Methylomagnum ishizawai: one gene and its partners. The protein of the gene in region 3 interacts with the protein of the main gene of each other region in a pairwise test. Links are inferred from orthologs where the notes say so. Each region holds a gene or a part of one and is shown on either strand. Other genes may lie near its edges.

Evidence for each region.
Region 1: the proteins of B9N93_RS03985 (region 3) and B9N93_RS18910 interact in binary tests that used the Escherichia coli proteins (3 or more experiments, as listed by UniProt). The link is inferred for Methylomagnum ishizawai from one-to-one orthologs.
Region 2: the proteins of B9N93_RS03985 (region 3) and B9N93_RS20530 interact in binary tests that used the Escherichia coli proteins (3 or more experiments, as listed by UniProt). The link is inferred for Methylomagnum ishizawai from one-to-one orthologs.

The regions. Positions count from the first base shown.
Region 1 is NZ_FXAM01000001.1:4,197,696-4,206,993, forward strand. Bases 3,035-5,801 are described here. They hold B9N93_RS18910 (sulfate/molybdate ABC transporter ATP-binding protein), read left to right. Parts: upstream 3,035-3,757; coding sequence 3,758-4,846; downstream 4,847-5,801. Other genes in these bases: cysW (sulfate ABC transporter permease subunit CysW), read left to right, coding at 3,035-3,722; B9N93_RS18915 (cupin domain-containing protein), read left to right, coding at 4,906-5,181; B9N93_RS26470 (calcium-binding protein), read right to left, coding at 5,283-5,801. In the rest of the region: B9N93_RS18885 (sulfate ABC transporter substrate-binding protein), read left to right, coding at 1-527; B9N93_RS18890 (RBBP9/YdeN family alpha/beta hydrolase), read left to right, coding at 536-1,093; B9N93_RS18895 (roadblock/LC7 domain-containing protein), read left to right, coding at 1,393-1,770; sulfate ABC transporter permease subunit CysT, read left to right, coding at 2,008-2,826; more of cysW, read left to right, coding at 2,853-3,034; more of B9N93_RS26470, read right to left, coding at 5,802-9,298. UniProt on the Escherichia coli protein: Part of the ABC transporter complex CysAWTP involved in sulfate/thiosulfate import. Responsible for energy coupling to the transport system.
Region 2 is NZ_FXAM01000001.1:4,551,026-4,560,540, forward strand. Bases 3,973-6,956 are described here. They hold B9N93_RS20530 (LytR/AlgR family response regulator transcription factor), read right to left. Parts: upstream 5,852-6,956; coding sequence 5,093-5,851; downstream 3,973-5,092. Other genes in these bases: B9N93_RS20515 (GFA family protein), read right to left, coding at 3,973-4,017; B9N93_RS20520 (hypothetical protein), read right to left, coding at 4,145-4,501; B9N93_RS20525 (DUF3124 domain-containing protein), read right to left, coding at 4,584-5,060; B9N93_RS20535 (sensor histidine kinase), read right to left, coding at 5,832-6,887. In the rest of the region: B9N93_RS20495 (RimK family protein), read right to left, coding at 1-985; B9N93_RS20500 (GNAT family N-acetyltransferase/peptidase C39 family protein), read right to left, coding at 987-2,096; B9N93_RS20505 (23S rRNA (adenine(2030)-N(6))-methyltransferase RlmJ), read right to left, coding at 2,093-2,950; B9N93_RS20510 (hypothetical protein), read left to right, coding at 3,080-3,574; more of B9N93_RS20515, read right to left, coding at 3,589-3,972; B9N93_RS20540 (thiopurine S-methyltransferase), read right to left, coding at 6,991-7,647; B9N93_RS20545 (PAS domain-containing hybrid sensor histidine kinase/response regulator), read left to right, coding at 7,936-9,515. UniProt on the Escherichia coli protein: Member of the two-component regulatory system BtsS/BtsR, which is part of a nutrient-sensing regulatory network composed of BtsS/BtsR, the low-affinity pyruvate signaling system YpdA/YpdB and their respective target proteins, BtsT and YhjX.
Region 3 is NZ_FXAM01000001.1:877,160-886,482, reverse strand. Bases 4,460-7,251 are described here. They hold B9N93_RS03985 (glutamate-5-semialdehyde dehydrogenase), read left to right. Parts: upstream 4,460-5,120; coding sequence 5,121-6,383; downstream 6,384-7,251. Other genes in these bases: B9N93_RS03980 (hypothetical protein), read right to left, coding at 6,391-7,164; holA (DNA polymerase III subunit delta), read left to right, coding at 4,460-4,909. Outside these bases: B9N93_RS04005 (two-component system sensor histidine kinase NtrB), read right to left, coding at 1-560; leuS (leucine--tRNA ligase), read left to right, coding at 746-3,349; B9N93_RS03995 (LPS-assembly lipoprotein LptE), read left to right, coding at 3,354-3,878; more of holA, read left to right, coding at 3,875-4,459; nadD (nicotinate-nucleotide adenylyltransferase), read left to right, coding at 7,291-7,935; B9N93_RS03970 (PKD domain-containing protein), read left to right, coding at 8,225-9,323. UniProt on the Escherichia coli protein: Catalyzes the NADPH-dependent reduction of L-glutamate 5-phosphate into L-glutamate 5-semialdehyde and phosphate. The product spontaneously undergoes cyclization to form 1-pyrroline-5-carboxylate.

The DNA of each region.
Region 1 (9,298 bases), 3.3 Mb from region 3 along the record:
GGAACTATCTGGCGGCCTGGGGCTATGGCGTGAAAAAACTGGGCGGGGAACCGGCGGCCAAAGATTTGATCACCAAGATTTATAAGAATACCGCCGTCCTCGACAGCGGCGCCCGTGGTGCGACCGTGACCTTCGCCGAGCGCGAAATCGGCGATGTGCTGATTACCTGGGAGAACGAGGCGTTCCTAGCGCTCAAGGAATACGGCAAGGACAAATACCAGATCGTCACACCCTCGCTCAGCATCCTAGCCGAGCCGCCCGTGACCGTGGTGGACAAGGTGGCCGCGAAGAAGGGCACGGCGGAAGTCGCCAAAGCCTATCTGGAATACCTCTACAGCCAGGAGGGCCAGGAACTCGCCGCCAAGCATTTCTACCGTCCGCGCGATCCGGCCATCCTCGCCCAGCACGCCAGCGTGTTCCCCAAGGTCGAATTGTTCACCCTCGCCGAGGTGTTCGGCGACTGGAATAAGGCCCAGGCCACCCATTTCGCCGATGGCGGGGTATTCGACCAAATCTACGGCCATTGAGGATTCGGATGGCGGCCTTGCTCATCGTGCCCGGCCTCGGCGGCAGCGGTCCCGAACATTGGCAGACGTGGTGGCAAGCCCAAGTCCCGGACGCCGTGCGCGTCGAGCAGGCCGATTGGCACGCGCCCGACCTGGAGCGCTGGTCGCGGCGGGTCGGCGCGGCCTTGGAACAAACCGGGGAACCGGCGTGGTTGGTGGCCCATAGCTTCGGCTGCCTGGCGGCGGTCCACGCCGCGCTGGCCCGGCCCGGACGGGTGGCGGGCGCTTTCCTGGTCGCGCCCGCCGACCCGGCGCGGTTCGGCCTGGACACCGCCCTGCCCGCGACGGCTCTGCCCTTTCCCGCCCTGGTGGTCGCCAGCGCGGACGACCCCTGGATGAGCCTCCCCCGCGCTCAGGAATGGGCCGGGCGCTGGGGCTGTGCCTGCCGCAGCCTGGGCCGAGCCGGGCATATCAATGTCGAGGCGGGCTACGGTCCCTGGCCCGAGGGACTCGGGTTGTTTGCCTCCTTGCAAGCAACGGATACGCACCAGCATCGTCCGGCGCAACAGCGGATCGCCCAAATCTGAGCCGGGCCAGGGCGGCACGGCGGATTGGATACCGCCCAATCGGCCCGGTTTTCCAGTCTTGCCGACCCACGCCAGGTCCGGCCATCGATTCGCACGGAACTTGCATATTGTAAAATTCCGCACCCGCGCGGCGGCGACCACCGCCCATCGCGAGGACACCTACCCGTAACCGACCCGACATCAAGCCGTCAGCCGGCCACTGTTAGGGTAATCCGCCGGGCCCAAAGGATCGCCCCACCCCCCCTGCATTCCCGGCTTGGATCGACCCTTGTTCACTTGGAACTCCGGAGGATATTCCCATGCTCGCCACGATTCTTAGCGAACTGAACCACCGCTCGGAAGCCATCCTGGTTTCCAGCGTACTGTCGAACGACGGGCTGGCCCTGGCCAGCGTCGCTTCCAGCGCGTCTTCCCCCGCCATCGACGAGGACAACCTGGGCGCGATGAGTTCGGCCCTCATGGCCCTGGGCCACAAAACCGCGGCGGAACTGGTGGGCGACGGACTCGGCCAAGTCCTGGTCGCGGGCAAGGCCGGTTCCGTGCTGATGACCCAGGCCGGTCCCGAAGCCATCCTGACCGTGGTCTGCAAACCGGAAGCCGAGTCGGGCGCCATCCTCGGCCATATGCAGCGGGCGGCCAACGATATCGAAGCCCTGGTTTCGGCCCGCCGCGCCTGAACCCCCGCCCAGCAAACCGGCGCATTCCCCCCAAGCGCCATTCCGGCCCCTCGATGCCGGTGATACCACCCCCCCGTTAGGCCCGCGGCGCGGGCCATTTTATTGGCCGTCCCTCCGCTATAAGCGGCATTGATATAGCCAAACAGCATCAATGTATCGCTATTTATTCTTTCATCGCATAAAAACCGCCTGCTACAGTTCGCCGCATCTACCGCCACCGCCCCCGATACCACCATGCTGAAGCAACGCGGCGTCCTGCCCGGTTTTTCCATCACCCTGGGATTCACGGTGCTATACCTGAGCCTCATCGTGCTGATTCCCCTGTCCGCCACCTTCCTCAAGGCCGGCACGCTGGGCTGGTCCGGTTTCTGGTCGGTCATCACCGAGCCACGGGTCTTGGCCTCTTATAAGCTGACCTTCGGCGCCTCGCTGGCCGGGGCGCTCATCAACGCCGTGTTCGGGTTGTTGGTGGCCTGGGTGCTGGTGCGCTACGACTTTTTCGGCAAGAAGCTCATCGACGCCCTGGTGGACCTGCCCTTCGCCCTGCCCACCGCCGTGGCCGGTATTTCGCTGGCGACGCTGTATTCCAACAAGGGCTGGATCGGGAGCCTGACCCAACCCCTGGGCCTCAAGATCGCCTACACCCCGCTGGGCGTGGTCCTCGCCCTGACCTTCATCGGCCTGCCCTTCGTGGTGCGCACGGTGCAGCCGATCCTGGAGGATTTCGAGGCCGAATTGGAAGAAGCCGCCGCCAGCCTGGGCGCGAGCCGCTGGCAGACCTTCCGGCTGGTGATCTTCCCGGCCCTGCTGCCGGCCCTGCTGACCGGCTTCGCCCTGGCCTTCGCCCGGGCGGTCGGGGAATACGGCTCGGTCATCTTCATCGCGGGCAATATCCCCCTGGTGTCGGAAATCACTCCCCTGCTCATCATCACCAAGCTGGAGCAATACGACTACGCCGGGGCCACCGCGCTGGCCGTGTCCATGCTGGTGGTTTCCTTCACCCTGCTGCTCGGCATCAACGCCTTGCAGCGCTGGAGCCAACTGCGCCGCACCTGATCCGCCCGTTTCCCGAGGATTCCCCCATGTCCGCGCTCGTCCTGCCCGCTTCCGCCAACCCCGCCGCCCACCGCACCCGGGGCGAACCCGCCTGGGTCCGCTGGCTCCTGACCGCGACCGCCTTGCTGTTCCTGGTCGGCTTTTTGTTCATGCCGCTGGCCGTGGTGTTCAGCCAAGCCCTGGCCAAGGGTTGGTCCACCTATTGGCACGCGCTCGGTGACCGCAACGCCCTGGCCGCCGTCCGCCTGACCCTGATCGCCGCCTTCATCTCCGTGCCCTTGAACCTGGTGTTCGGCATCACCGCCGCCTGGTGCGTCGCCAAGTTCGAGTTCACCGGCAAAAGCCTGCTCATCACCCTGATCGACCTGCCGTTCTCGGTGTCGCCGGTGGTGTCGGGCTTGATCTATGTGCTGTTGTTCGGCTTGCAGGGTTGGATGGGGCCGTGGTTGCAGGACCACGATATCAAGCTGATTTTCGCCGTACCCGGCATCGTGCTGGCCACGATCTTCGTGACTTTCCCCTTCGTGGCCCGCGAATTGATCCCGCTGATGCAGGCGCAGGGTAGCGAGGAAGAAGAAGCCGCCATCGTGCTGGGAGCTTCGGGCTGGCAGACGTTTTGGCACGTGACCCTGCCCAATATCAAATGGGGCTTACTGTATGGGGTGATCCTTTGCAACGCCCGTGCGATGGGCGAATTCGGCGCGGTGTCGGTGGTATCGGGCCATATCCGCGGCTTGACCAACACCATCCCGCTGCATGTCGAAATCCTCTACAACGAATACAACACCGCCGCCGCCTTCGCCGTGGCCTCGCTGCTGGCGCTGCTGGCCTTGGTGACGCTGGCCGCGAAGACCTTCCTGGAATGGCATCTGCGCCACGAAATCCACCGCACCTGAACCGCTCCACACCCTCCCACGGAAAGCCACCGCCCATGAGCATCGAAATCCGCGACATCCACAAAGCCTTTGGCCGCTTCAAGGCGCTCAAGAACGTCAACCTGGAAATCGCCGGCGGCGAATTGGTCGCCCTGCTCGGTCCTTCCGGCTGCGGCAAGACCACCTTGCTGCGCATCATCGCCGGGCTGGAAACCCCGGATGCCGGTGCCATCCTGTTCCACGGCGAGGATGCCACCGACCGCCATGTGCGGGACCGGGAAGTCGGCTTCGTGTTCCAGCACTACGCGCTGTTCCGGCACATGACCGTGTTCGAGAACATCGCCTTCGGCCTTAGGGTCCGACCCAAGGAGACGCGGCCTTCCGAAGAAGAAATCCGCGCCAAGGTGCATAAGCTCCTGGACCTGGTGCAATTAGATTGGCTGGCCGAACGCTATCCGGCCCAGTTGTCGGGTGGCCAGCGCCAACGCATCGCCCTGGCCCGCGCCCTGGCGGTGGAACCCAAGGTGTTACTGCTGGACGAACCGTTCGGCGCTTTGGACGCCAAGGTCCGCAAGGAACTGCGGCGCTGGCTGCGCCGCCTGCACGACGAATTGCACGTCACCAGCGTGTTCGTGACCCACGACCAGGAGGAGGCGCTGGAAGTGGCCGACCGGGTGGTGGTGCTGAACGAGGGCCGGATCGAACAGATCGGCACGCCCGAGGCAGTCTACGACCATCCCGCCACGCCCTTCGTCTACCAATTCCTGGGTGATGTGAACCTGTTCCATGGCCGGGTCCACGACGGCCACGCCAAGATCGGCGAGGCCCAGCTCGCCTTGCCGGGCGACCCGGAACACCGGGATTCGGCGGTGTTCTACGCCCGCCCGCACGAAATCGACATCCTCCGGGACAACCCCGGCCAGAGCGCCATCCCCGCCACCGTGCTGGATATCCGGCCCCTGGGCGCGACCGTCCGCATCGAACTGGAACGCGACGACGGCCACGGCATCGTGGAGGTGGAACTCGCCAGGGACCGCTACAACCGCGAGGAATTGGGCCGGGGCAGCCGGGTTTATCTACAACCCCGCCGCCTGCGGCTGTTCGCCGACCGGGACGGGACCGTCCCCACCGACAAGGCGGCGTAAAGCTCCGTTCAAACAAAACGGCTACAATCCGCGTTCCTCAACCACACCTCGGATCATCCATGAGCGCAATCACTATTGAACACCAGCCCAGCGAAGCCCGTTTGAAGGAACTGGGCGTCGGCCACTGGCCGATCTGGGAAAAGGAAGCCTCGGAATTCCCGCTGGATTTCGACGAAACCGAAACCGCCTATGTGCTGGAAGGCGAGATTATCGTGACACCCGTGGGCGGCGAGCCGGTACGGATCGTGCCGGGCGACTTGGTGGTGTTCCCGGAAGGGCTGGAAACCGATTGGCAGGTGGTTAAGCCCTTGCGCAAGCATTACCGCCACGGCTGATCCCGGCTGGGCAATGAAAAAGGCGTCCTGGGGGACGCCTTTTTTATTTCTGGGGAGGTTGTTGGGCGGAACCGTTCTGCCCAGCCCGCACGCCCCCGGAATCAGGTCCCGAAAGCGTAGTCCGATAACGCGGTCGACGCGGTGCCCTGCAAGGTTCCAACCAGGGTAAGTTCCGTAGCACTGACCGTGGCGTCGGCGGCGGACGAGACGAACTTGAAAAGGGCGCTGTCCACCCCGTTATCGACGACGAACAATCCGGCGTAGCTCTTGGCGTAGGCGCTGGTCGCGGAACCGATCACCGCCGCCGCGCTGGTCGCCGTGATGGCTCCCACGATATTGCCGGTGACGACGACCAGTTCATTGCTGGGCGCGAACCCTCCGGGGCTAGTCGTCAACTTAGCGGCATCGATCACGCCGTCCTTGTCGCCGAGGGCCAGGCCGGTGGTGAGATCGTTGATCAGTAGCAAGTCGGTTCCCGACAGGAAATCCTTCACGATATCGATCCCGCCACTCACAGTTCCGAATTTGAACAGATCAGCACCGCCGCCCCCGGTCAAAGTATCCGCGCCCGCACCACCATCCAAGATGTTATCACCTTCATTCCCGGCCAAAATGTTGCCGAGGCTGTTGCCGGTAGCAACAAGATTTCCCGCGCCCGCCACCAACGTCAGGTTCTCGACGTTGGCGGACAGGGTATAGCCGACGTAACTGAACACCAAATCCGTACCTGCGCCGCTGGACTCCGTCACAGTATCGCCCGCGCCGTCCACGGTGTAGCTGTCGTTGCCCGCGCCCCCGGCCATGGAGTCGGCTCCGCCGCCACCGTCCAGGGCATTGTTGCCGGCATTGCCGGTCAAGGTGTTGTTGAGCGCGTTGCCGGTACCGTTGATCGATGCCGTGCCGGTCAGGGTCAGTTTCTCCAGGTCCGCTCCGAGGATGAAATCGACGGCGCTCTGGACCAAGTCGGTGCCTTCACCGGCGTTCTCGGCCACAGTATCGCCCAAGGCATCCACCACATAGGTATCGTTGCCAGCCCCACCACCCAGGGCGTCAACTCCCGCACCACCATCCAAGACGTTGTTCCCGGCATTGCCGGTAAGCGCGTTGTCCAAAGCGTTGCCAGCACCGTTGATCGCTGCCGTACCGGTCAGAATCAAGTTCTCGATATTAGCGGAAAGGGTATAGGCGACGCCGCTACGCACCGTATCCGTGCCCCCGTCAGGATTCTCGGACACCACGTCGGTGGTCGCATCCACCATGTAGGTATCATCGCCAGTACCGCCGTAGAGTTTGTCTGCGCCCGCCCCGCCATCCAGGATATCGTTCCCCGCAGCACCGGCCAGGGTGTTGGCGGTGGAATTGCCGGTAAGCGCGTTGTCCAGGTCGTTGCCAGTACCGGAGGGTGCCGTGCCGGTCAGGATCAGGTTCTCGACATCGGCGACCAGGGTGTAAACGATACCGCTGCGCACCATGTCCAAGCCTTCCCCTGGATTCTCGGACACCACGTCGGCGGTTGAATCAACCATATAGGTGTCATCGCCGATATCGCCGTACATCACGTCCCCACCTATTCCGCCGTCCAGGGTGTCGTTGCCTTCAGCCCCAGTCAGGGTATTGGCGACGGAATTGCCGGTGAGCATGTTATTCAAACTGCTGCCGATGCCGCTGAACGCCGCTGCGCCAGTCAGCGTCAGATTTTCAATATTATCCTCGTCCCATAATTGATAATCGATGGAGGACTGTACGGTGTCGATACCTTCGTCGATCTCCTCTAAGAGAGTGTCATCGGTATTGTCCACCACATAAGTATCGTTGCCCAGCCCACCCAGCAGAATGTCGGCACCCACACCGCCATTGAGGACGTTGTTGGCGGCGTTGCCTTCGATATAGTTATCCAGGGAATTGCCGGTGCCGTTGATAGTGGCCGTACCGACCAGGTACAACTCCTCCAGATTGGCCCCTAGGACCCAAGAGGCATCAGACATCACCACATCCCAGTCGCCACTGCCGGTTTCCGTGATCGTGTCGCCAACACCAACATAGTAGACATCGTCACCAGCCCCCCCAGTCAAAGTGTTGGCGGCGGCATTGCCCACGAGTTGATTGTTCAGGCTATTACCGGTGCCTTTGATCGCCGCCGTGCCGATCAAGACCAAGCGCTCTACGTTGTCGCCCAGGGTATAGGTCTGGTTGGTTTCCACGGTATCCCAACCCGAGTTGGCATATTCGACCACGCTATCGCCCGCCCCGACGACATAGGTATCATTGCCCCACCCCCCGTACAGCCAATTGGCGGCGCTGTTGCCAACCAGTCGATTGCCCAGCGCATTGCCGGTACCGCTGATGGCGGCGGTACCCGTCAGAATCAGGTTCTCGACATTGTCTCCCAGGCTATAGCCCGCCGAGCTATAAACCGTGTCCACACCCTCGCCAGGATTTTCGATGGCCTTGTCGTTGGAATCGTCCGCCCAATAAGTGTCGTCGCCCACGCCCCCGGCCATGCGGTCATTCGCGGTGCCGCCATCCAGGACATCGTTGCCGTCCCCACCATTCAATTGGTCGCTTCCACCCGCACCCGAGAGCGTGTCATTGCCTCCCAACCCGTTCATCACGTCCATGCCGGCGGTGCCCACCAAGCTATCGTTGCCCGCGCTCCCATCGATCAAATTGAACACCAAATCACCGGGCAAGACGACGCTGCCATCGCCGAACTCGATCCGTTCGATCAAGGTGCCGCCCGGAGCATAAAAATCCTCGACCGTCACTTTGGCCCCGTCCGTGTCCGCCTGGCAAATCAAGTCGTCGCCGGAACGGGTAAAGTCCACCATCGACTTGGGACGCTCGAAACGCAGGATATCAGTTTCCCCGGCCTCGGCGGCAGTACTGGCGATCCGGGTATTCGTCGGCACATAGGCGGAAACCAAGACAATGTCATTGCCAAGGCCAGGATCGATCCGGTCATGACCCCGGCTAGCGACGATGGTGTCGTTGCCCAGCCCCCCGGAAATGATGTTGTCCCCGTCGTTGCCGTAGAGAGCGTTGTCAGCATCGTTGCCCACAAGATCGGCGGCGGCGCTCCCCGAGAGGCGGCCCACCTCCAGACCCAGCCCCAATGTGAAACCGCCGTCGGACACCACCGTATCCATACCCTCGCCGACTTGCTCTACCGCCTCGTCGCCGACACCCAGGATATAAGTGTCGTCCCCGGCACCGCCGCCCAGGCGGTTGGGAGCCGGGTTCTGCGATCCGTCGAGGCGATTGTTGGCGGAGTTACCGGTGCCCATGTCGTCGCCTGTTCCATTCAGGACCAGATTCTCCAGGTTATCGGGGAGGCTATAAGAAAATTGGCTATAGACGGTATCGGTACCCACGGTGTCCACGACCACATCGCCAGTATTGTCGAGGCGGTAGGTATCGTCGCCGCCATAACCAACCATGGTATCGGCCCCGGCCCGGCCATCCAGGGTGTTGTTGCCATCGTTGCCTGTCAGGCTGTTATTCAGGGCGTTGCCGGTACCACTGGAACCGTAAGGGCTAGGATCGAAAACCAAGTTTTCCAGATTGTCTGCCAGCGTAAAGCTATTCGTGCTATGGACGGTATCGATGCCGCCATCGGCCAGTTCGACGAGAGTGTCGGACACGCCGGGGTAGTACACATCATTGCCGGTCCCACCCACCAGGGTGTCGCTGCCACCATAGCCGTAGAGGGTGTCGTCACCACCGAGACCATAAAGTGAATTTTGGTTTTGGTTGCCTTTGATGACGTTGTTCAGCGCGTTGCCGGTGGCGTTGAGCGCCAGGCTTTTAGATGCCAGGGTGAGATTGTCCAGATTATCCATCAAGGTCCAGTCCACGGAACTGATGACATCGTCCTGGCTGGAGCCGGAATAGACCTTGTCCCCCGGGTTGTCGACGTAGAACGTACCGCCATAGGCCCAATCGTTGAAAACGGCATGGCGGATCATGGTGTCCGCACCCGTTCCGCCATCGAAAACGGCCACATCCCAGCCTTCGATGAGATTATCCAGGGAATTCCCGGTGATGCGGGCCTGGGCGTTGTAGGTATTACTCGTTCGTATGGTCAGGTTTTCAATATTATCGGGAAGTCCATAACCTA
Region 2 (9,515 bases), 3.7 Mb from region 3 along the record:
TTTTCAGCACCAGCGGGAAACCCAGGCCCTCGCCCAGCTTGGCGAGTTCCGGGTCGCCCTTTTGCAAGATGCGGGTGGCGGGAGCGGGGATGCGGTGGGCGGCCATCAACTCGGCCAGATAGACCTTGTTGGTGCATTTCAGGATGGAATCGGGGTCGTCGATCACCACCAGCCCCTCGATCTGGGCCTTGCGGGCGAAACGGTAGGTGTGATGGTCGATGGCCGTGGTTTCGCGGATGAACAGGGCGTCGTATTCGGCCAGGCGTTCGTAATCGCGCTTTTCGATCAAGGCCACGTCCACGCCTTGCTTCTTGCCGGCCCTGGCGAATTTGTGCAGGGCCAGGGCATTGGAGGGCGGCAGTTGCTCGGCGGGATTGCGCAGGATCGCCAAATCCCACCGGGCGGTGCCGCGCTGGCGCAAGGCCCGCCATGGCTTGGCGAGATAGCCGTTCAGCGCGTCGATGAAGAATTGGCGGTGCGGGCCGGAAGCCATGCCGTTCAAGGGCAGGGCCTTCACGGTGTCGATCAGCCATTTGCCGTGATAGCGGAATTCCACCTTGAGCAGCGGGCAGGGGAACAGGTCGAAAATCTGCCGGGCCAAATCCTGCAAGGCCGGGTCCGCGCCGCGCCCGAAGAAGATCGGCAATTCGAATTCGTCGCCCGGCCCCGCTGGCCGCTTCTTGAGGCTGCGCTGGATCAAGCCGTCCAGGTCTTCGGCGTTGAGGCTGTAGATCGATTTGCTGCTGAGGCTGGCCAGGGTCCGCACCGAAGGCAAGACCCGGTGGCTGCGGGCCTCGGCCAGCAGCGAACAGTAATAGCCGGTGCTGAGATAGCGGTAACTCCGGCACAGGTTGATGACCCGCAAATCCTTGGCCTTGAGGTATTCCGGCCTGGACAGGTAATCCCGCGCCGCCACCACCCGGATATTGGGATAATCGGGCTGCCAATCCTTGAGGCTTTCGACGACGACGAGGTGTAGGGCCATGCTAATGGCGGCGGCGCTTGCCCGGTTTTTTCAGGATCAATACCGCCTTCTGCCCGGTCTTGCCGTAGCGGGCCATGCGCTGGAAATCCTTTTTCAGGATGGGCAGGTTCACGCAGTCGGTCAGGGTCTTGCCCGCCTCGGTATCGACATAGGGATCGTGCAGATAGAAATAGAGTTCGTCGTAGCCTGTGACCACGATCCAGTGTGGGAATTTTTCTTGGTAAAGACGATAAGAACTAATCAGTACCACCGGGATGCCGCCCCGTTCCATCTGCTCTTGCAATTCCATGACGTTCAGGGCGCCGTGGACGATCCGCACCGGCAGGGTCCGCAATTCCTCCAGGAAATCCTCCTGCACCACCTGCATCACCTCGCGCTTCTCCGGGTCGCGCACCGAGGTGATGAACAAGGCACCGTCGTCGTTGACATAGACCTCGACCTCGAAGCCCCGATGATAGGCCGAGAGCGCCATGCCATACGGCCCGCAGCCGCCGTGCCCCGAAGTCATGAACACCGTGGTGGCCTCGCGCCAGATGCGCAGTTCCAGCTTGCGGCTCAGTTCCAACTCGGGCTGCAAGGCTTTCATGCCCATCATCAGCGAAGCCGGGCCGCAGGTGAAATCCAGGGTCTGCTGGTAATACGGCACGCGGGCCAGTTCCGGGTTGAGGTGCGGGGCCAGGGTTTTCTCGAAGCGCAGGGCCGAGGCGTGGTCCTCGTAATAATCCGGCACGATTTCCAGATAGCGGTAGCCCAGTTTCTCGAACAGCTTGAGGGAAGGCGGGTTGTCGCGCCGCACTTCCAGGCGGAGGGCGATGCACTCGCGTTCCAAGGCCAGGGCTTCGCAGCGCTGCACCAAGGCGGCCCCGATGCCGCGCCGCAACCAAGCCGGATCGACGGCGTAGGAATACAAGCGGGCCAGTGAGGTGCCGGTGTGAAACAAGGTCGTGGCATAACCGCACACCGCGCCCCCCTGCTCGTAGACCAAGGTGGCGGCATTGGCCTTGGTCAGCAGGTAGCGGAAATTGCGCCGGGAAATGCGGTCGGTCTCGAAGCTGGTGTTCTCGATGCGGACCAGGGTTTCCAGGTCTTCCAGGCGGGCGGGGCGGATCATTCGGCACCGCGCTCCCGCTCCCCGGCCAGCCATTCCACCCGCCAGCGGCCTTGCCCGCCGGCCGCGAGCCGCTCCCACAACCAGGGCAAAGCGGCCCGCAATTGCTCCTCCAACTGCCAGGGTGGATTGATGACGATCATGCCGCTGCCGCTGAGGCGGAACGGCTCGTCCGGCAATACCGAGAATTCCGCCAGCAGCACCTTGGGAATCTCCAGCTTTTTGAAGCGGCGCAGGAAATCGTCCGCCGTGGCGCGGTCTTGGATCGGATACCACAGAGCGTAGATGCCGGTGGCCCAGCGCTTGTAGCCTTCGCGCACCGCCTGCAACAAGCGCTTGCGCTCGTCCTTGAGTTCGTAGGCCGGGTCGATATGGACCAAGCCGCGGCGTTCGGGCGGCGGCAACAGGGCTTTCAAGCCTTGGTAGCCGTCCAGATGCTCGACCCGCACTTGGCGGTCGCCCGCGAATTCGGCTGCCAGGAGGTGGGCCTCGTTGGGATGGAGTTCGCACAGGGCCATGCGGTCCGGGTCGCGCAGCCAGGGCCGGACGATGCGCGGCGAACCCGGATACCAGCGCAATTCCCGGCCCGGATTGGTGGCGCGGACGGCGTCGAGGTATTCGCGGATGCCGGCGGGCGGACTGGGCTCGTCCCATAGCCGCGAGATGCCGCTTTCGTGTTCGCGGTTTTTGCGGGCCATTTCCGAATGGAGGTTATAACGGCCCGCCCCGGCATGGGTGTCGAGGTAGAAAAACGGCTTGTCCTTGTGGAGCAAGGCCCGCACCAGGAAGCTCAAGGTGAGGTGCTTGAAAACATCGGCGTGGTTGCCGGCATGGAAGGCGTGGCGATAGCTGAGCATGGCGCGGATGTCGGTGACGGCGGAAACACGCTTTCGACGCGATTCCTGTGGTAAAAAACGCGGCATTATAACGCCGGGGCGGACGATCCGCCGTCCGGCCCCGATTCCGCTTGGACCGCGCCCATATCCATGAATCCCTTCCTATACAAAGCCCATCCCCTGCTCCACCGGCTGATTTCCCTGTTGCTCGACCCCACCAGCGCCACCCCGGCGGACGCGCTGGCCTTGGCCGCCCTGATGCTCGGTCTCAACCTGCTGTGGGTGCCGGCCTTGCTATGGGCGGCGCTGAAAACCGATAGGCTCCGGCTGTCCTTGCCGCTGGCCTATGGTCTGGCCTTACCCGCCAGCCTGTTGTATACGCCCATGCTGTTGACCGTGGTCAGCGATGTGGCCGCCCATGGTTTCAGGTTCCAGGAACGCTTCCTGCTGGTGTTCGCGTTGTTCGTGGTGTCGCAGACCCTGGCGGGGCTGTATGCCTTCGCCCTGCGCCACCGGCCCAGCGGCTATCCTGCCGGACTCATGACGGGCGAAACCATCGCGCTGTTCATGCTGTTGTATTCGCTGGTGATGGCGGCGGGCTTGCTGGGACTGGATACGGTGTTCGGGATTTTCCGGGGGCTGTAGCGGAGCCCGCCCGATCATGCGGACCGATGGATTGGCGGCGGTGCGGGTTGCTGTTCCACCCGCTCCAGCGCCGGGTCGAGGCAGGCCCAGCCAGGGGCGCTCGCGGCCCATATATTCATGCCGGGACGGAGCGACGACGGGTCGTCCAGGTTGCCGATACGCACCATCCGAAACTGGGGCCGGGCGGAGGATTGCGCGAAGAGCTGCGTGCCGCAAGCCGGGCAAAACTGGCGCGTGACCACATTGCCGCTATCGGCCTGCTTGATATATTCCGACAGCGGCCCCGCGACCACCAGCGCCTCGGCGGGCACCATGGCGTTCACGCTGCCATTCGCGGCAAGGTGCTGGCAATCGCGGCACCAGCAAACCCGGACCGCCAGCGGTTCGCCCACCAGCGTGAAAGTGACGGCACCGCATAAGCAGCGCCCGGTTCTTTCGATCATTCAAAACCTCCTTTCGGTTAAATCAGACATCCAGCGACCCAACCCGGATGGAAAGCGGTGGAATCTTGGGCATTGGGGTTTTCCAGCGGCCTATCCTCCCCTAACCCAAGGGCTTTATCTTAACCCATCACAAAGCATGCTTTAAAAAAGCGAAGCCAACCCCTATAAAACCCAAGGTCGTAATCACAAAGCTGGCCGCCGTATAAATCTTCCAGTGGGTTTTATTCCAAAAATCCGGGTCAAACGCGGCGATGACAAAAACCGTGGGGTTGGCAAAACCGCCAATCGCCACACACCAGCATGCGAACACGGGCAAATCGATGCCAGCGCCATAAAAGGCCAAATTAAACAACGCCATCAGGGCATAATCGACATGCGCCCTAATCATGGTCTTATAATCGACCAAGAATTTTTTATCTATGCCCTCTATTGGAAACCACCGGGCAAACGTCATCAGCCACGCCGACACGATCAATGCGGTCATACAAAGAACCGCACCCACTAATAAAACCGCCATCAACCCGCCTTTTTAATTAATCAAAGTTTATCCAAGCCCGCAAGCGATATTACCGCCGCTCTTCCAACACCCGCGCCGGACTATTGAACGCCAAGCCCTGGTTATAACTGCTGCTCACCATCAAGGCTTCGACCACCGGCGCGGACACCGGCTTATCGCTTTCCCATTCCACCAGGAAACTGGCGCTGATGCCACCGCTGCGGTCGGATTCCTTGACGATGGCCTCGGTGGACGCCATCGGCCTGAGGGTTTCGCCCTGCCTGAGGTAGGCACGCACCAAGCTCCCGGTAGCGCTGTAGTAATCGATGCGCTTCAAGCGGATGGCATGGCCGCGGTCGGTATTGCGCAGGCTCAAGGTGGCGGTCAGGTTCAAATCCACGCCCTTGTCGCCATAGGGCACCTCGGAATACACCGGCACATACAGCAATTGTCCCCGCACCATGGCCGGAGCCTCGGCCCCCGCCGCCAGCGGCGCGGCCAATACCACCCCGGCCACGACGGGCCGGAACCACCTAGGAATCTTCATCGCGACCTCCAAAACCGGGACAACCCACACCATCACGGCACCAAACCGCCGATTTGCCGGAAGCGCTCGCGCACGCCGGGCAGATGGCGGCGGCTGACTTCCAACAACTCCGCCACGCCGACCAAACGCATCCCCATGCCGCCCTCGGGCAGTTTGTGCAAACCCTCGACCCGGTCCACCGCCACCAGGGCGTTGCGGTGGATGCGGATGAAGCTCTCGCCGAACTCCCGTTCCAAGGACACCAGCGAATCATCCAGCAGCGCCTCGCCCTCGTCGAAGCGCACCGTGGTGTATTTGTTGTCGGCCCGGAAATAGGCCACCGCCGCCAAGGGCACCAAGCGCAATTCGCCATGGCGGTAGACGCACAAATGCCTGCGGGCGGGCCGGCATTCAGGCGGCAGGGCTTCGGCCAGCTTGCTCCAGGCTTCGCCGGTGAAGCGCTTGGCCTTGGACAGGGCGGCTTCCAAGCGCTGCTTGCGCACCGGCTTCAACAAATAATCGATGGCGCTCAGTTCGAAGGCGTCCACCGCGTAATCGTCGTGGGCGGTAGCGAACACCACGGCGGGCGGCTCGGCCAGCTTGGAGATTTCCCGCGCCGTGGCGATGCCGTCGAGCCGGGGCATCAGGATATCCAGGAACACCAGGTCGGGCGCGGCCTTGGCGATCAAGCGCAGCGCCTCGCCGCCCTCGCCGGCCTCGCCGACGATTTCGGTGGCGGGGTCGATCTCCGCGAGCAGTCCGCGCAGCCGGTCGCGGGCCGAGGGTTCGTCGTCAACGAGGAGGATTTTCATGTCCCGCACCTTGGTAGGGAATGACGATGCGCACTTGATACCGGCCATCGGCCTGGCTGGTATACAAACGGGCGCGGTTGGGGAAACAGCTTTCCAGACGGGCCTGTAGGTTCTCCAGGGCCACGCCGTTGCCGGGCCGGGAGCGGCGGACCACCTCTTCCGGCAAGCTGTTGAGGATGCTCAGCACCAAGCTGCCACGGGCCAGACGGCCCTGGATTTCGATTTTGCCGCCGTTCAAGGCGGGTTCGATGCCGTAGCGGATGGCGTTCTCGACCAAGGGTTGCAGGCTCAGGGGCGGCAGCAAGGCGTCGCCCGGCGCCTGCCGCATATCCCAGGCAACCTTGAGCCGCGGTCCCAGCCGGTATTGTTCTATCCCTAGATACTGGCGGGTCAGGGCGATTTCCTCCGACAGCGGCACCAGCTTGCCGGTTTTCTTGAGGATGGCCCGGAACACCTCGGCCAAATCCAACAGCAATTCCTCGGCGGTGGCCGGTTCCTTGCGGATCAGGCTGGCGATGGTATTGAGGCTGTTGAACAAAAAATGCGGCTGGACCCGCGCTTGCAGGGCATCGAGCCGGGCGATGGATTCGGCCCGGATTTGCGAGCGCCAGCGCGATTGCACATATTGGTGGCGCAACCAAGCCAGGGTGACCAGGGCGCTGATGGCGAGGATGCGCCCATAGAACGCCCAGGGTTCCAGCCCGGTGCCTTCGGGATAGCCGATCCGCGCCAGCCCGGCCTGGGCCGCGCCGCCGACCGCCAGCGTCACCAGCAATACCGTGGCGAAAGCCGCGGCCCCCGCCCGGAACGCCCGCCACGCCTCCAACCAGCGCCGCATCGCACACAACAAAGCCGCGCTCAGCCAAGCGATCCAGGCGATGAACAAACCGCGCAGCCCCACCTCGGTGAGGAAATCGTAGCGCGGCGAAAAATCGGCCAGGGCCAGCACGAAGGCCAGCAACAAACTGCCCAGGATCAGCATGAAGGCCGTGGTCAGGGAGCAGAAATCGGGCAGGAACGCTTCGGGGGTTTTCATCTCCGCCGCCTTGGGCCTCGGGGTGGACACAGACAGCGGGAGGCTCCAACAAATATGGGTCGGTTGTCAATCGATATGAACGGTCCCAGGCCGGGGCGCGGCCTCAACCAGGGGTGCGCAGACGCCACGCGGTTTCGTTCAGGGCGGTCAAGCCCCGCGCCCGGAGTGCCGGACTATCGGCCAGGGCGTCGAGGACTTCGAGCGCGGCTAGGGCGCGGCGCGGACCGTACAGACGTTCGACCTGGGCCGCCGGGGTGGAAAACGGCGGCCCCTGCATTTCCCCGGCGGGATAGTCCAAGGCGATCAGCAGGATGGGCGCGGCGGCGACCAGGGCCAGTAGATGCTCGGCGTAGGCGGGCTGGCGCTCGGGCGGCAGGGCGATCAGCGAGGCGCGGTCGTACACCGCGCCGATGGCGGGCAGGTCGGCGGGGGTGAGCGCGAACAAATCGCCCTGGTACAAAGTGATGCCCCCGGCCTCGAACACCCGCAGCGGGCCGCGCTCGGCGACGCGGGGTTCCAGGCCGTTCTCGGCGAAGAACTGCCCGACCGCCAGGGCGCTGAGTTCCACCCCCACCACGGGATGGCCCAAGCGCCGCAGATACACGAGGTCCAGGCTCTTGCCACACAGGGGCACGAACACGGCACACCCCGCCGGGGCGTCCAGGGCGGACCAATGGCGTTCCAACAAGGGGTTGACGCCGTCGAGATGGAAGCCGATTTCCTGGTTTTGCCAGCGGTCTAGCCAGAATTGTGGGTCCATGGGGTTGATCTCCAAAGTTCGGGGGACGGACGGGGCGTATCGGCAGCAAGTTTCAGCTTACTGTGCCGGGCAATAATACAAAACCCCCGTGGGAACTGTTTCATATTCAAAACTTCCAAAACCAGTGCCGCGCTTCGATCCGAGGAATATCAAAAGCCAAATACGCTTAAACCGCTAATATATACATAAAACCGACCCTTTGGTTATAAGCTCGCGGCGACCGACCCAGGCCGATGGCCGTTCCGCCGCGCAGGTCCACCCGCTTCCCATGCCAATAGCCCGCCCGCCATGCCACTCCCACCCCCAACCTTGGATACCCGCCGCCCGACCCTGGGCATCGCCCTGGTCATCGCGCTGGCCTTCGCTGTCTTCGCCCTGCTGAGCCACACCTGGGTTTCCCGGCTCGGCCAGGACTGGTACGACTATCACCACAACGCCCTGCGCGCCGCCCGGCAGTTGGAGAAAATCCGCACCGCCTGGGACTACGGCGGCTTCGTCCACCATTTCAAGGATTGGGTCCTCCACCGCGACCCCGGCGATTACGACCGGGCCGGGGCCGCCCTGCAAGCGCTCTACGCCGCCATCGACGGCTACGAGCGGCTCAAGCCCGATGCGGAGGAACACGCCGACCTGGACCAACTCCGCATCGGCGTGGACCAGTACGCCGCCCGCCACCGCCGCTCGGGCCTGCCGGAAAACCGCGGCCTCCCGCCGTCCGAACTCGTCCAGCGGGTGGGCGTGCCGGACCGGGACCCGCTCGGTGCGGCCATCGCCCGGCTCCAAACCCATATGGACGAACAAGCCGCCCGCCAGGATGCCAAGCTGGCCCACAGCCTGGACCGCCTGGGCACCTTGATCGCGGCGGGACTCGGCTTCCTGCCCGCCTTCCTCCTGGGGGGCGTCTCGCTGGCGCGGTCCCAGCAACGCTCGGCACAATTGGCCGAGAACCTACGGCATTCCGCCCAGCGCCTCGCCGAGAGCGAGCGCACCTTCCGCCACCTGGCCCAATTCTCCCCGGTCGGTATTTTCCGTTGCGATGCCGGAGGCGATTGCGTCTATGTCAACGAGCGGCTGGCACAGATGACGGGCCGGGCCGGGGACGCCCCGCCCGTGGGGCCGGATTGGCTGGGCGACCCCCACCCCGAGGACCGCGGGCGGGTGCGGTCGGCTTGGGACGGGGCGGTGGCGACGAGGACCGAATTCCGCGAGGAATACCGCTTGCTCCGGGCCGGTGGCGGTATCGCCTGGATCATCGCCGAGGCCCGCCCCGAGCGCGACGACGACGACGCGGTGGTCGGCTATATCGGCACCTGCACCGAAATCACCGAATCCCGCCACCTGCAAATCTGGCACGAGCATTTCTTCGCCCTGTCACCCGACCTCCTTTGCATCGCCAACCTGGACGGCTATTTCCGCGAACTCAGCGCCTCCTGGCACAGCACCCTGGGCTGGACGGCGGAGGAACTCCGCGCCCGGCCCTGGCTGGATTTCGTCCATCCTGACGACCGCTCGGCCTCCGAGAACGCCCGGCTGCGCCTGCTGGAAGGGCGACGGGTACACACCTTCGAGAACCGCTACCAAACCCACGAAGGCGGCTACCGCTGGCTCAGTTGGCATGCGCTGCCCTTGCCCGAGGAAGGCGTCTGCTACGCCGTGGCCCGCGATATCACCGAGCAAAAACGGGCAGAGGATGATATCCGCCGCCTCAACGAGAACCTGGAACGGCGGGTGGCGAAACGCACCGCCGAATTGGCGGCGGTCAACGCCGCCCTGCGCGTCAGCGAAGCCCGCTTGCAGGCCATCCTCGACAACACCCGCACCGTGGTCTTCCTCAAGGATTTGCACGGTCGCTACCTGCTCGCCAACCG
Region 3 (9,323 bases):
TGGTCGTCGATGGTGACGATGCCTTCCACGGCGGTGTCGAGGATGGCCCGCAACCGGGCTTCGTTGCGCCTGAGCTTTTCCTCCAACAGCCGCCGCCCGGCGGCCTCGGCCTCCAGATGGGCGACGGCTTCGCGGTGGCAGGCGATTTCGCGCTCCAACCGGGCGTTGATCCGTGCCAACTCGGCAGGGCTGGGCAGGTACAAAGCCCGGCGCAGCACCGGCCACAGCAAGATGGCGGTACACACCGACACCGCCGCCGTCACCGCCTTCAAGATGCCCTGCACGGCGTAATCGGGATGCCACAGCACCCAGATATCGAAGAAATGGGTGGTGCCGCAAGCCAGGATGAAACTGGCGAACAGGATGAACATCCAACGGTAGACCAGATCGGTGCGCCGCCGCACGAAGAAGGCCAGCCCGAACGGGATCGAGTAATAGGCCAAGCCGGTCAGGGCGTCGGAAATCACATGCAGTTCGATCAAGCCCCGGCTCCAGATCAAGCAATTGCCATGGGGCAGGAAATCCCCGCGGAAGAACCAGGATAGGAGGGTTTGGAACATGGTGCGCTCTCCGTTCAGGGAAACCCAGGCAATGTGCCGACAGGACAACCTCCATCATAGACCCGGTGGATCGTGCCGTTCCCGGCAGCGGCGCGGTATGAAACCACGCGGCTCCACCGAATTGCCCCCGCCGCCTAGCCTCTAGTATGCTTCCCGGTTTACATCCCCCGACCGAATCCCGACGTATGGACGACACCTACCAGCCCTCCGAGATCGAAGAAGCCACCCAACGCCGTTGGGAAGCGCAAGGCGTGTTCCGCGCCGTGGAAGACCCGAGCAAAGAAAAATACTACTGCCTGTCGATGTTCCCCTATCCCAGCGGGCGGCTGCACATGGGCCACGTCAGGAACTACACCATCGGCGACGTGATGTCCCGCTACCAACGGATGCGCGGTAAGAACGTGCTGCAACCGATGGGCTGGGACGCCTTCGGCCTGCCCGCCGAGAACGCCGCTATGGCGAAAGGCGTGCCGCCGGGCGATTGGACCTTGGACAACATCGCCTACATGAAAGACCAGCTCAAACGCTTGGGCTTCGGCTACGACTGGGACCGCGAGGTCGCCACCTGCAAGCCGGAGTATTACCGCTGGGAGCAATGGTTCTTCCTGCGCCTGCTGGAAAAGGGCTTGGTCTATAAGAAAACCTCGCCGGTCAACTGGTGCCCGCACGACGCCACCGTGCTGGCCAACGAGCAGGTCATCGAAGGCTGCTGCTGGCGCTGCGACACGCCGGTGGTACGCAAGGAAATCTCGCAGTGGTTCATGAAGATCACCGCCTACGCCGACGAGTTGTTGACCGAACTGGACGGCATGACCGGCTGGCCGGAGCAAGTCCGCACCATGCAGGCCAATTGGATCGGCAAGAGCTACGGCGTGCGCTTCGCCTTCCCCTACACCCTGGACGGCAAAGAAGAAAAGCTGTGGGTCTACACCACCCGCGCCGACACGATCATGGGCGTGACCTTCTGCGCCGTGGCCCCGGAACATCCGCTGGCGACCCATGCCGCGCAAAGCAATCCCGAACTCGCCGCCTTCATCCAGGAATGCGCCCAGAGCGGCACCGCCGAGGCCGACATGGCGACCATGGAAAAGAAAGGCATGGCGACCGGCATTGCCGTCACCCATCCCATCACGGGCGAGCAAGTGCCGGTCTGGGTTGGTAACTACGTCCTGATGGGCTACGGCGAAGGCGCGGTGATGGCGGTCCCGGCCCACGACGAGCGCGATTTCCATTTCGCCCATAAGTACGGCCTGCCGATCCGGCAGGTCATCGGCCACAAGGACGGCTGCGCGGAATTCAACGTCGAGGCTTGGCAAGATTGGTACGGCGATAAATCCGTGGCTGTTTGTGTCAACTCCGGCCCCTACGATGGCCTCGCCTACAACGCCGCCGTGGACGCCATCGCCGCCGACCTCAAGGCCAAAGGCTTGGGCGAAAAGCAAGTGAACTTCCGCCTGCGCGACTGGGGCGTTTCCCGCCAGCGCTATTGGGGCTGCCCGGTGCCGGTCATCTATTGCGACGACTGCGGCACGGTGCCGGTCCCGGACGACCAACTGCCGGTGGAATTGCCCAAGGGCGTGGAGATCACCGGCATCGGCTCGCCCCTGGCCCGGTTGGAATCCTTCGTCCACGTCGATTGCCCCAAGTGCGGCAAACCGGCCCGGCGCGAAACCGACACCTTCGACACCTTCATGGAATCCTCCTGGTATTTCGCCCGCTACGCCTGCGCCGACAACGGCGAGGCCATGCTCGACGAGCGGGCCAATTACTGGCTGCCGGTGGACCAATACATCGGCGGCATCGAGCACGCCATCCTGCATCTTCTGTACTCGCGCTTCTACCACAAGCTGCTGCGCGATGCCGGGCTGGTGCAGTGCGGCGAACCGTTCGCCAACCTGTTGACCCAAGGCATGGTGGTAGCCCCGACCTTCTATCGCGAGGACCACGGCAAGAAAGCCTATGTCGGCCCCACCGAGGTCGATGTCAGCACCGACGAGAAGGGCCGCATCACCGGGGCCACGCTGAAAGCCGATGGCGCGCCCGTACTGGTCGGCGGCACCGAGAAGATGTCGAAGTCCAAGAACAACGGCGTCGATCCCGAGCATCTGGTCAGCCGCTACGGCGCGGACACCGTGCGCCTCTTTACCATGTTCGCCGCTCCGCCCGAACAATCGCTGGAATGGTCGGATTCGGGTGTCGAGGGTGCATACCGCTTCCTGCGGCGTTTGTGGCGGCAGGTCGCCCTGCATGTCAACGAAGGCCCGGTCCCGGCTTTGGACCAAACCACGCTGGACGAAGGCCAAAAAACCCTGCGCCGCCAAGTCCACGAAACCCTGCGCAAAGTCACCGACGACATGGGGCGGCGTTTCACTTTCAACACCGCCATCGCGGCCAATATGGAACTCCTGAACGCGCTATCCAAGTTCGAGGACGCCAGCGCCCAAGGCCGCGCCCTGCGCCAGGAAGCCCTGGAACTGGTCGCGCTGATGCTCTCGCCCATCGTGCCGCATATCGCCGAGCATCTGTGGGCCGAACTCGGCCATGCTGACACCATCGCCACCGCGCCCTGGCCGCAATGGGATGATTCCGCCCTGGTCCAGGACAGCCTCGAATACGTGGTCCAGGTCAACGGCAAGCTGCGCGGTAAGATCACCGTGGCGGTGGACGCCCCGAACGAGGCCATCCAAGCCGCCGCCCTGGCCGATGCCAACGTCCAGCGCTTCATCGAGGGCAAGCCGCCCAAGAAGGTCGTGGTGGTGCCCAAGAAACTGGTCAACATCGTGGTATAAGCCCATGGCCCGACGGCTCCGCCTCGCCGCTCCGCTCTCCGCCGCCCTGGCGCTGGCCGCTTGCGGCTGGCACCTGCGCGGCGAAATGCCGGGCACCAAGCTCGAAAACACGCTCTACCTCTCCGGCATCACCAACAAGAACCCGTTCTATGGCGACTTCAACCAGACGCTGAACAACCTCGGCGGCGTGTTGGCCCCGACGCCGGGACTCGCCAGCGCGGTCGTCCACATCACCTCGGCCGCCCACACCCGCCGCCCCATCACCCTGAGCCAGCAAGGCCGCGCCAACACCTTCGACCTGACCTACCGGGTCGTCTACGATGTCCGCAGCCCCAAGGGTGAAATCCTGATCCCGCAACAGGAACTCGAAATCCGCCGCGACTACTTCAACGACCAGACCACGCCGCTGGGCCAAGGCTACGAAGAAGACATGTACCGCCAGGAAATGCAGAAGGAGGCCGCCCGGACCCTGCTGCGGCAGGTGTCCTACACCCTCCGGCAGCAGCGCAAAACGGCGAACCCGACGTGAAACTCTATCCCGAGCAGTTGGAGGAACACCTCAAGCGCAAGCTGCTGCCGATCTACCTCCTGAGCGGCGACGAACCCCTGCAACTGACCGAGGCCGCCGACGCCCTGCGCCACGCCGCCAAGGCCCAGGGCTATCCCAGCCGGGAATTGTTCTACGCCGACGCCGGTTTCGATTGGGCCTTGCTGCGGGAAGCCACCGACGCCTTCTCGCTGTTCGGCGAGCGGCGCTTGCTCGACCTCCGCATCCCCGCCAAACCGGACAAGAACGCCACCGCCGCCCTGTTGCATTACGCCGAGCGCCCACCGGAAGACGCCATCCTGGTCATCAGCACCGCCAAGCTGGCCACCGCCGACCAGAAGGCCAAGTGGTACCAGGCCATCGACAAAATCGGCGCGGTGCTGCCGGTCTGGCCCTTGGAAGGCGAGAAACTCCTGCGCTGGATCGACCGCCGCCTCAGCACGCGGGGGCTGTTGACCGACCAATCGGGCCTGCGCCTCATCGCCGCCCGCACCGAGGGCAACCTGCTCGCCGCCGCCCAGGAAATCGAGAAGCTGCATATCCTGCATGGCCGGGGCAAGCTGAGCGACGAGCAGATCGTCCAGGCGGTGGCGAACAGCGCCCGCTACGATGTGTTCGACCTGGCCGAGGAAGTCCTGCGCGGACAGGCCGGGAAAGCCTACCGGGTGCTGATGGGACTCAAGGCCGAAGGCGTGGCCCCCGCCGTGGCGCTGTGGGCGCTGGGCCGGGATATCCGGCTGGTCGCGGCCCTGCTGCGGGAAATCGCGGGCGGGACCTCCCAAGACTCGGCCTACGCCAAGCTCAAGGTCTGGGACAACCGCAAGGAAACCCTGGGGCTGGCCCTGCGGCGACTGGACCGGGGCACGGTGCATCGCGCCCTGTTGCTGGCCGCAGAGGCGGATCGGGTCATCAAGGGCGCGGGCGTGGGGGAGGCTTGGGATGCGTTGTTGGCGGTGTGTTTGTGTGTGGCGGCACCGCCTGGGAAAGCGGTTTTGGATCGGCTCCATTCATAATCCGGCATAGGAGTTAATTCCATGGGGCACATATTCATCGCGGGCAGTCATCGGGCTTCGTATCGCGACTTTGGAAACCAATGGATGGTCCGTTCCAGAGGAAAACCTATGACGCCTCGTCAAGCGCGGCGAATCAAACTGCCCCGGATTTCCAGCACAACGACATCCGTATACCCTTGAATCCATTGAGCAATAATCCCACCCTCCAGCCATGACCGAATCCATCCAAACCTATCTCGAAACCATCGGCCACAACGCCCGCGCCGCCGCCCGCCAGATCAGCCGGGCCGAGACCGCCGCCAAGAACCAAGCCTTGCTCGCCATCGCCGCCACCTTGGAAGCCGAAGCCGCCTTCCTCATCGCCGAGAACCAAAAAGACCTGGAAGCGGGCCGCCAGAGCGGCCTCGACAGCGCCATGCTCGACCGCCTCGACATCAACGCGAAGCGCGTGAAGACCATGGCCGACGGCCTCCGCGAAATCGCCGCCCTGCCCGACCCGGTGGGCGAAATCACCGGGCTGACCTATCGGCCTTCCGGCATCCAGGTCGGCAAGATGCGGGTGCCCTTGGGCGTCATCGGCATCATCTACGAATCGCGCCCCAACGTCACCGCCGACGCCGCCGCGCTCTGCCTCAAGTCCGGCAACGCCTGCATCCTCCGGGGCGGCTCCGAGGCCATCCATTCCAACAAGGCTATCGCCGCCTGCATCCGCCAAGGGCTGGAAACCGCCGGGCTTCCCGCCGACGCCGTGCAATTGATCGAAACCACCGACCGCGCCGCCGTGGGCGCGATGCTGCGGCTGGAACACGCCATCGACGTGATCGTGCCGCGTGGCGGCAAGGGCTTGATCCAGCGCATCATGGAAGAATCCCGCATCCCGATCCTCAAACACCTGGACGGCATCTGCCACGTCTACATCGACGACCGCTGCGACCCCGACAAGGCCATCCGCATCACGCTGAACGCCAAAACCCAGCGCTACGGCGTCTGCAACGCCCTGGAAACCTTGCTCATCGCCGAAGGCGTCGCGCCCACGCTGCTGCCGGCACTGGCGGCGCAACTGCGCGGGAAAGGCGTGGAACTGCGCGGCTGTCCGCGCACCCGCGAACTGGTGGAACACTGCGTTCCCGCGACCGAGGAGGATTGGGATACCGAATACCTCGCGCCCATCCTCTCGATCCGGGTGGTGGCGGACCTGGACCAAGCCATGGACCATATCGCCCGCCATAGCTCCAAGCACACCGAAGCCATCGTCACCGAGGACTATGGCCGCGCCCGCCGCTTCCTGCGGGAAGTGGATTCGAGTTCGGTGATGGTGAACGCCTCGACCCGTTTCGCCGACGGTTTCGAGTACGGCCTGGGCGCGGAGATCGGCATTTCCACCGACAAGCTGCACGCCCGCGGGCCGGTGGGCCTGGAAGGACTGACCACGCTGAAATTCGTGGTGCTGGGCGACGGCCACGTCCGGGCCTGAACCGCGCTCAATGGAACAGGTAGCGGATACCGGTCTCGGCCTTCCAGCCCATCCGCTCGTCGCGTCCGATGCCGAACAGATGGTCGCCGCCCCGCATCCAGAATTCCACCCCCGGCGCAACCACCTTGCCGACCTCGCCCTCCAGGAACAGGCTGGCCTGGTCGCCTTGCTCGTGGTTGAGCGCGACGCCGGGGGTCAACAGCAGCCAATAGCCGCCGGGAAAGTTATACAGCCCGCCCCACTGGAACAGGGATTCGCTGATCGGCGGTTTGTCCCGGCCATCGCCGAAGGAGCCGGTGTATTTATACATGGTCCATACCAGCAGCCGCCGATTGGGCCAATAGGTCAGGACCGTGCTGGGAACGATCTGGTTCCACCCGGCCCCCAACACCTCATGGCTGGCGGTGTCGAACCACAGGTCCACACCGTTGATCCAGGCCATGGATTCGCCGAAGGTGAGCTTGCCCCGCCCGCCCACGGCTATGTCGCCGATACCGGCTTGAGTCTTGGTGGTTGCGTCGCCACCGAAGGCCACCGGCAGTTGCAGCCCGAACGCCATGTTGTCGTTGGGCGCGTAATCGCCATGGAAATACAACTGGTTCAGATACTCCCCGGCGGGCAGGTCCAGGTATTCGTAGCGAAGTTCGAGTCGGCTGATCATTTCCTGGGGATCGGAGCCTTTGACCCGCCAATCCTCCGGGGATTCGTCGGCTATCGCACATGGCGGCGGCCCCGACAATCCCAGCAGCGTGGCGATACAGCCCATATGGATGAGTTTCATGGAATTCCCGCCCCTATTAATCATCGCGAATGAATTAGACATGAAACTATAGATTAACAAGGCCCATGCGGAAACGTGCCACCCCGGCGCAGCCCTCCACACCTCCCGGCCCATGCAAACTCCCCCATGATCGGCATCTACGGCGGCACTTTCGACCCCATCCATTACGGCCACCTCCGCACCGCACTGGAGGCCAAGGAAATCCTGGGCTTGGACCAGCTCCGCCTGGTGCCCTGCCAAATCCCGCCGCACCGGGCCACGCCGGGCGCGACCCCGGCGCAGCGCCTCGCCCTGCTGGAAGCCGCGCTCGCCGACGCCGAACCCGGCTTCCGCATCGATACCCGCGAACTGGAACGGCCCGGTCCCTCGTACATGGTCGATACCCTGGAATCGATCCGGGCCGAAATCGGCGACACCGAACCCTTGTGCCTGATCGCCGGGCTGGACGCTTTTCTCCAACTGCACCGCTGGCACCGCTGGCGGGATTTGCCCGGCCTCGCCCATATCGCGGTGCTGCGGCGGCCCGGTGCCGCCCCCGATTTCCCCGCCGAACTGCGGACCTGGTTGGATCGCCGCCTTGCATCCGACCCAGGGGCGCTACGGACCAGGGCTTGCGGCAAAATCCATTTCATCGAGGTCTCGCAGTTGGAGATTTCGGCGACCCGCATCCGCGCCGCCCTCGCCCAAGGACTGAGCGCCCGTTACTTGCTGCCCGACGCGGTGCTGCGCTCGATCCAGACCCTGGGACTCTACCGGCCCCCCGCCGCTTAAACCGGGCGGGCGGCCCCCGCTCCCGTGGGTTCCAAGCCCCCGGCGGCGCTTGTGCAATTCCACCACCCCGCCGCGCCCGCACCTCCCCCTGCGGCAGCGAACCGCTGATTCCATTGGGTTTTTTATTCCAGGATGGACGGCACGCTTCCTGCTTCCATCGATCCGCACACCCATTGGATGTGTCGTTTGTTCATGCTTGCCGGTCCAGGCTTCCCCCAGCTTGGACCGGCTTTTTTTGGCGCGGGCCTCCCGGCCCACGAGTTCGATTCCACTTCCCAGGAGGAAACCCATGCTCCCGCAACGCCACCGTTTCCATTCCCTGCCCGCCCTCATCGGGCTCTGCGCGAGCCTGGGCTGGTGGCCCACCCCAGGCTGGGCCCAAACGGCCCGGAAACCCGCCCTGGGCACTCCGTTGGGCGCACAGATCGGCCTCAGCGTCGGGGTTCCCACCTACAACGCCGACACCGATACCTACGACGCCCCGATCACCCTCCATAACCGCAGCGCCAAAAAAACCTTCCACGGCGCGTTCAACCTAGTGGTCGGCCCCATCGAACCGGCCGGAATCAGCCTGGCCAACGCCAGCGGCACCACAACGGGCGGCAAGTCCTATTTGTCCATCGCCCTGCCGGATCATGGCCTGGCCCCGCACCAGCGGATCAAGGACAACGTCCTCAGCTTCGCCAACGCGGACGACGCCCATTTCAAATTCCAGCGCAAGCTATACGGCTACCCCGGCAGCAAACGGCCCACGGCGGTCCCCGGTCCCGACCAAAGCCCCGCCCTCGGCGATACCGTCACCCTGGACGGTTCCGGCTCCACCGATCCCAGGGGCTTGGCCTTGCGCTATGCCTGGTCGATTGCCGCCGCGCCCACCGGCAGCACGGCCAGCCTCAGCGACCCGGCCAGCGCCCAGCCCAGCCTGACCCCAGACCAGCCCGGCAGCTACCAAATCCGGCTGCTGGTCACCGACGGCAACGCCGCCAGCGACCCCACCACCCTGACCTTGACCGTCGCCAGCCCGCCGCCCGTGGCCGATGCCGGGGGCGACCAAACCGCCGGCATCGGCGATACCGTGTACCTGGATGGCACCAATTCCTATGATCCCGAAGACGCCGACCTAGGCTACCGCTGGACCTTCACCCAGAAACCCCAGGGCAGCCAAGCCAGCCTGGCCGACGCCGACACCGATTCGCCCAGCTTCGTGGCCGACCAGGCCGGCACCTACCAGGTCCAGCTCATCGTCAACAATGGCGCCATGGATAGCGCCCCGGCCCTCGCCAATATCGTGGTCTCGGCCCAGGCGGACACTTCCCCGGTGGCGGACGCCGGCTTCGATCAAACCGCCACGACCGGCGACACCGTCTATCTGGACGGCTCGGCTTCCT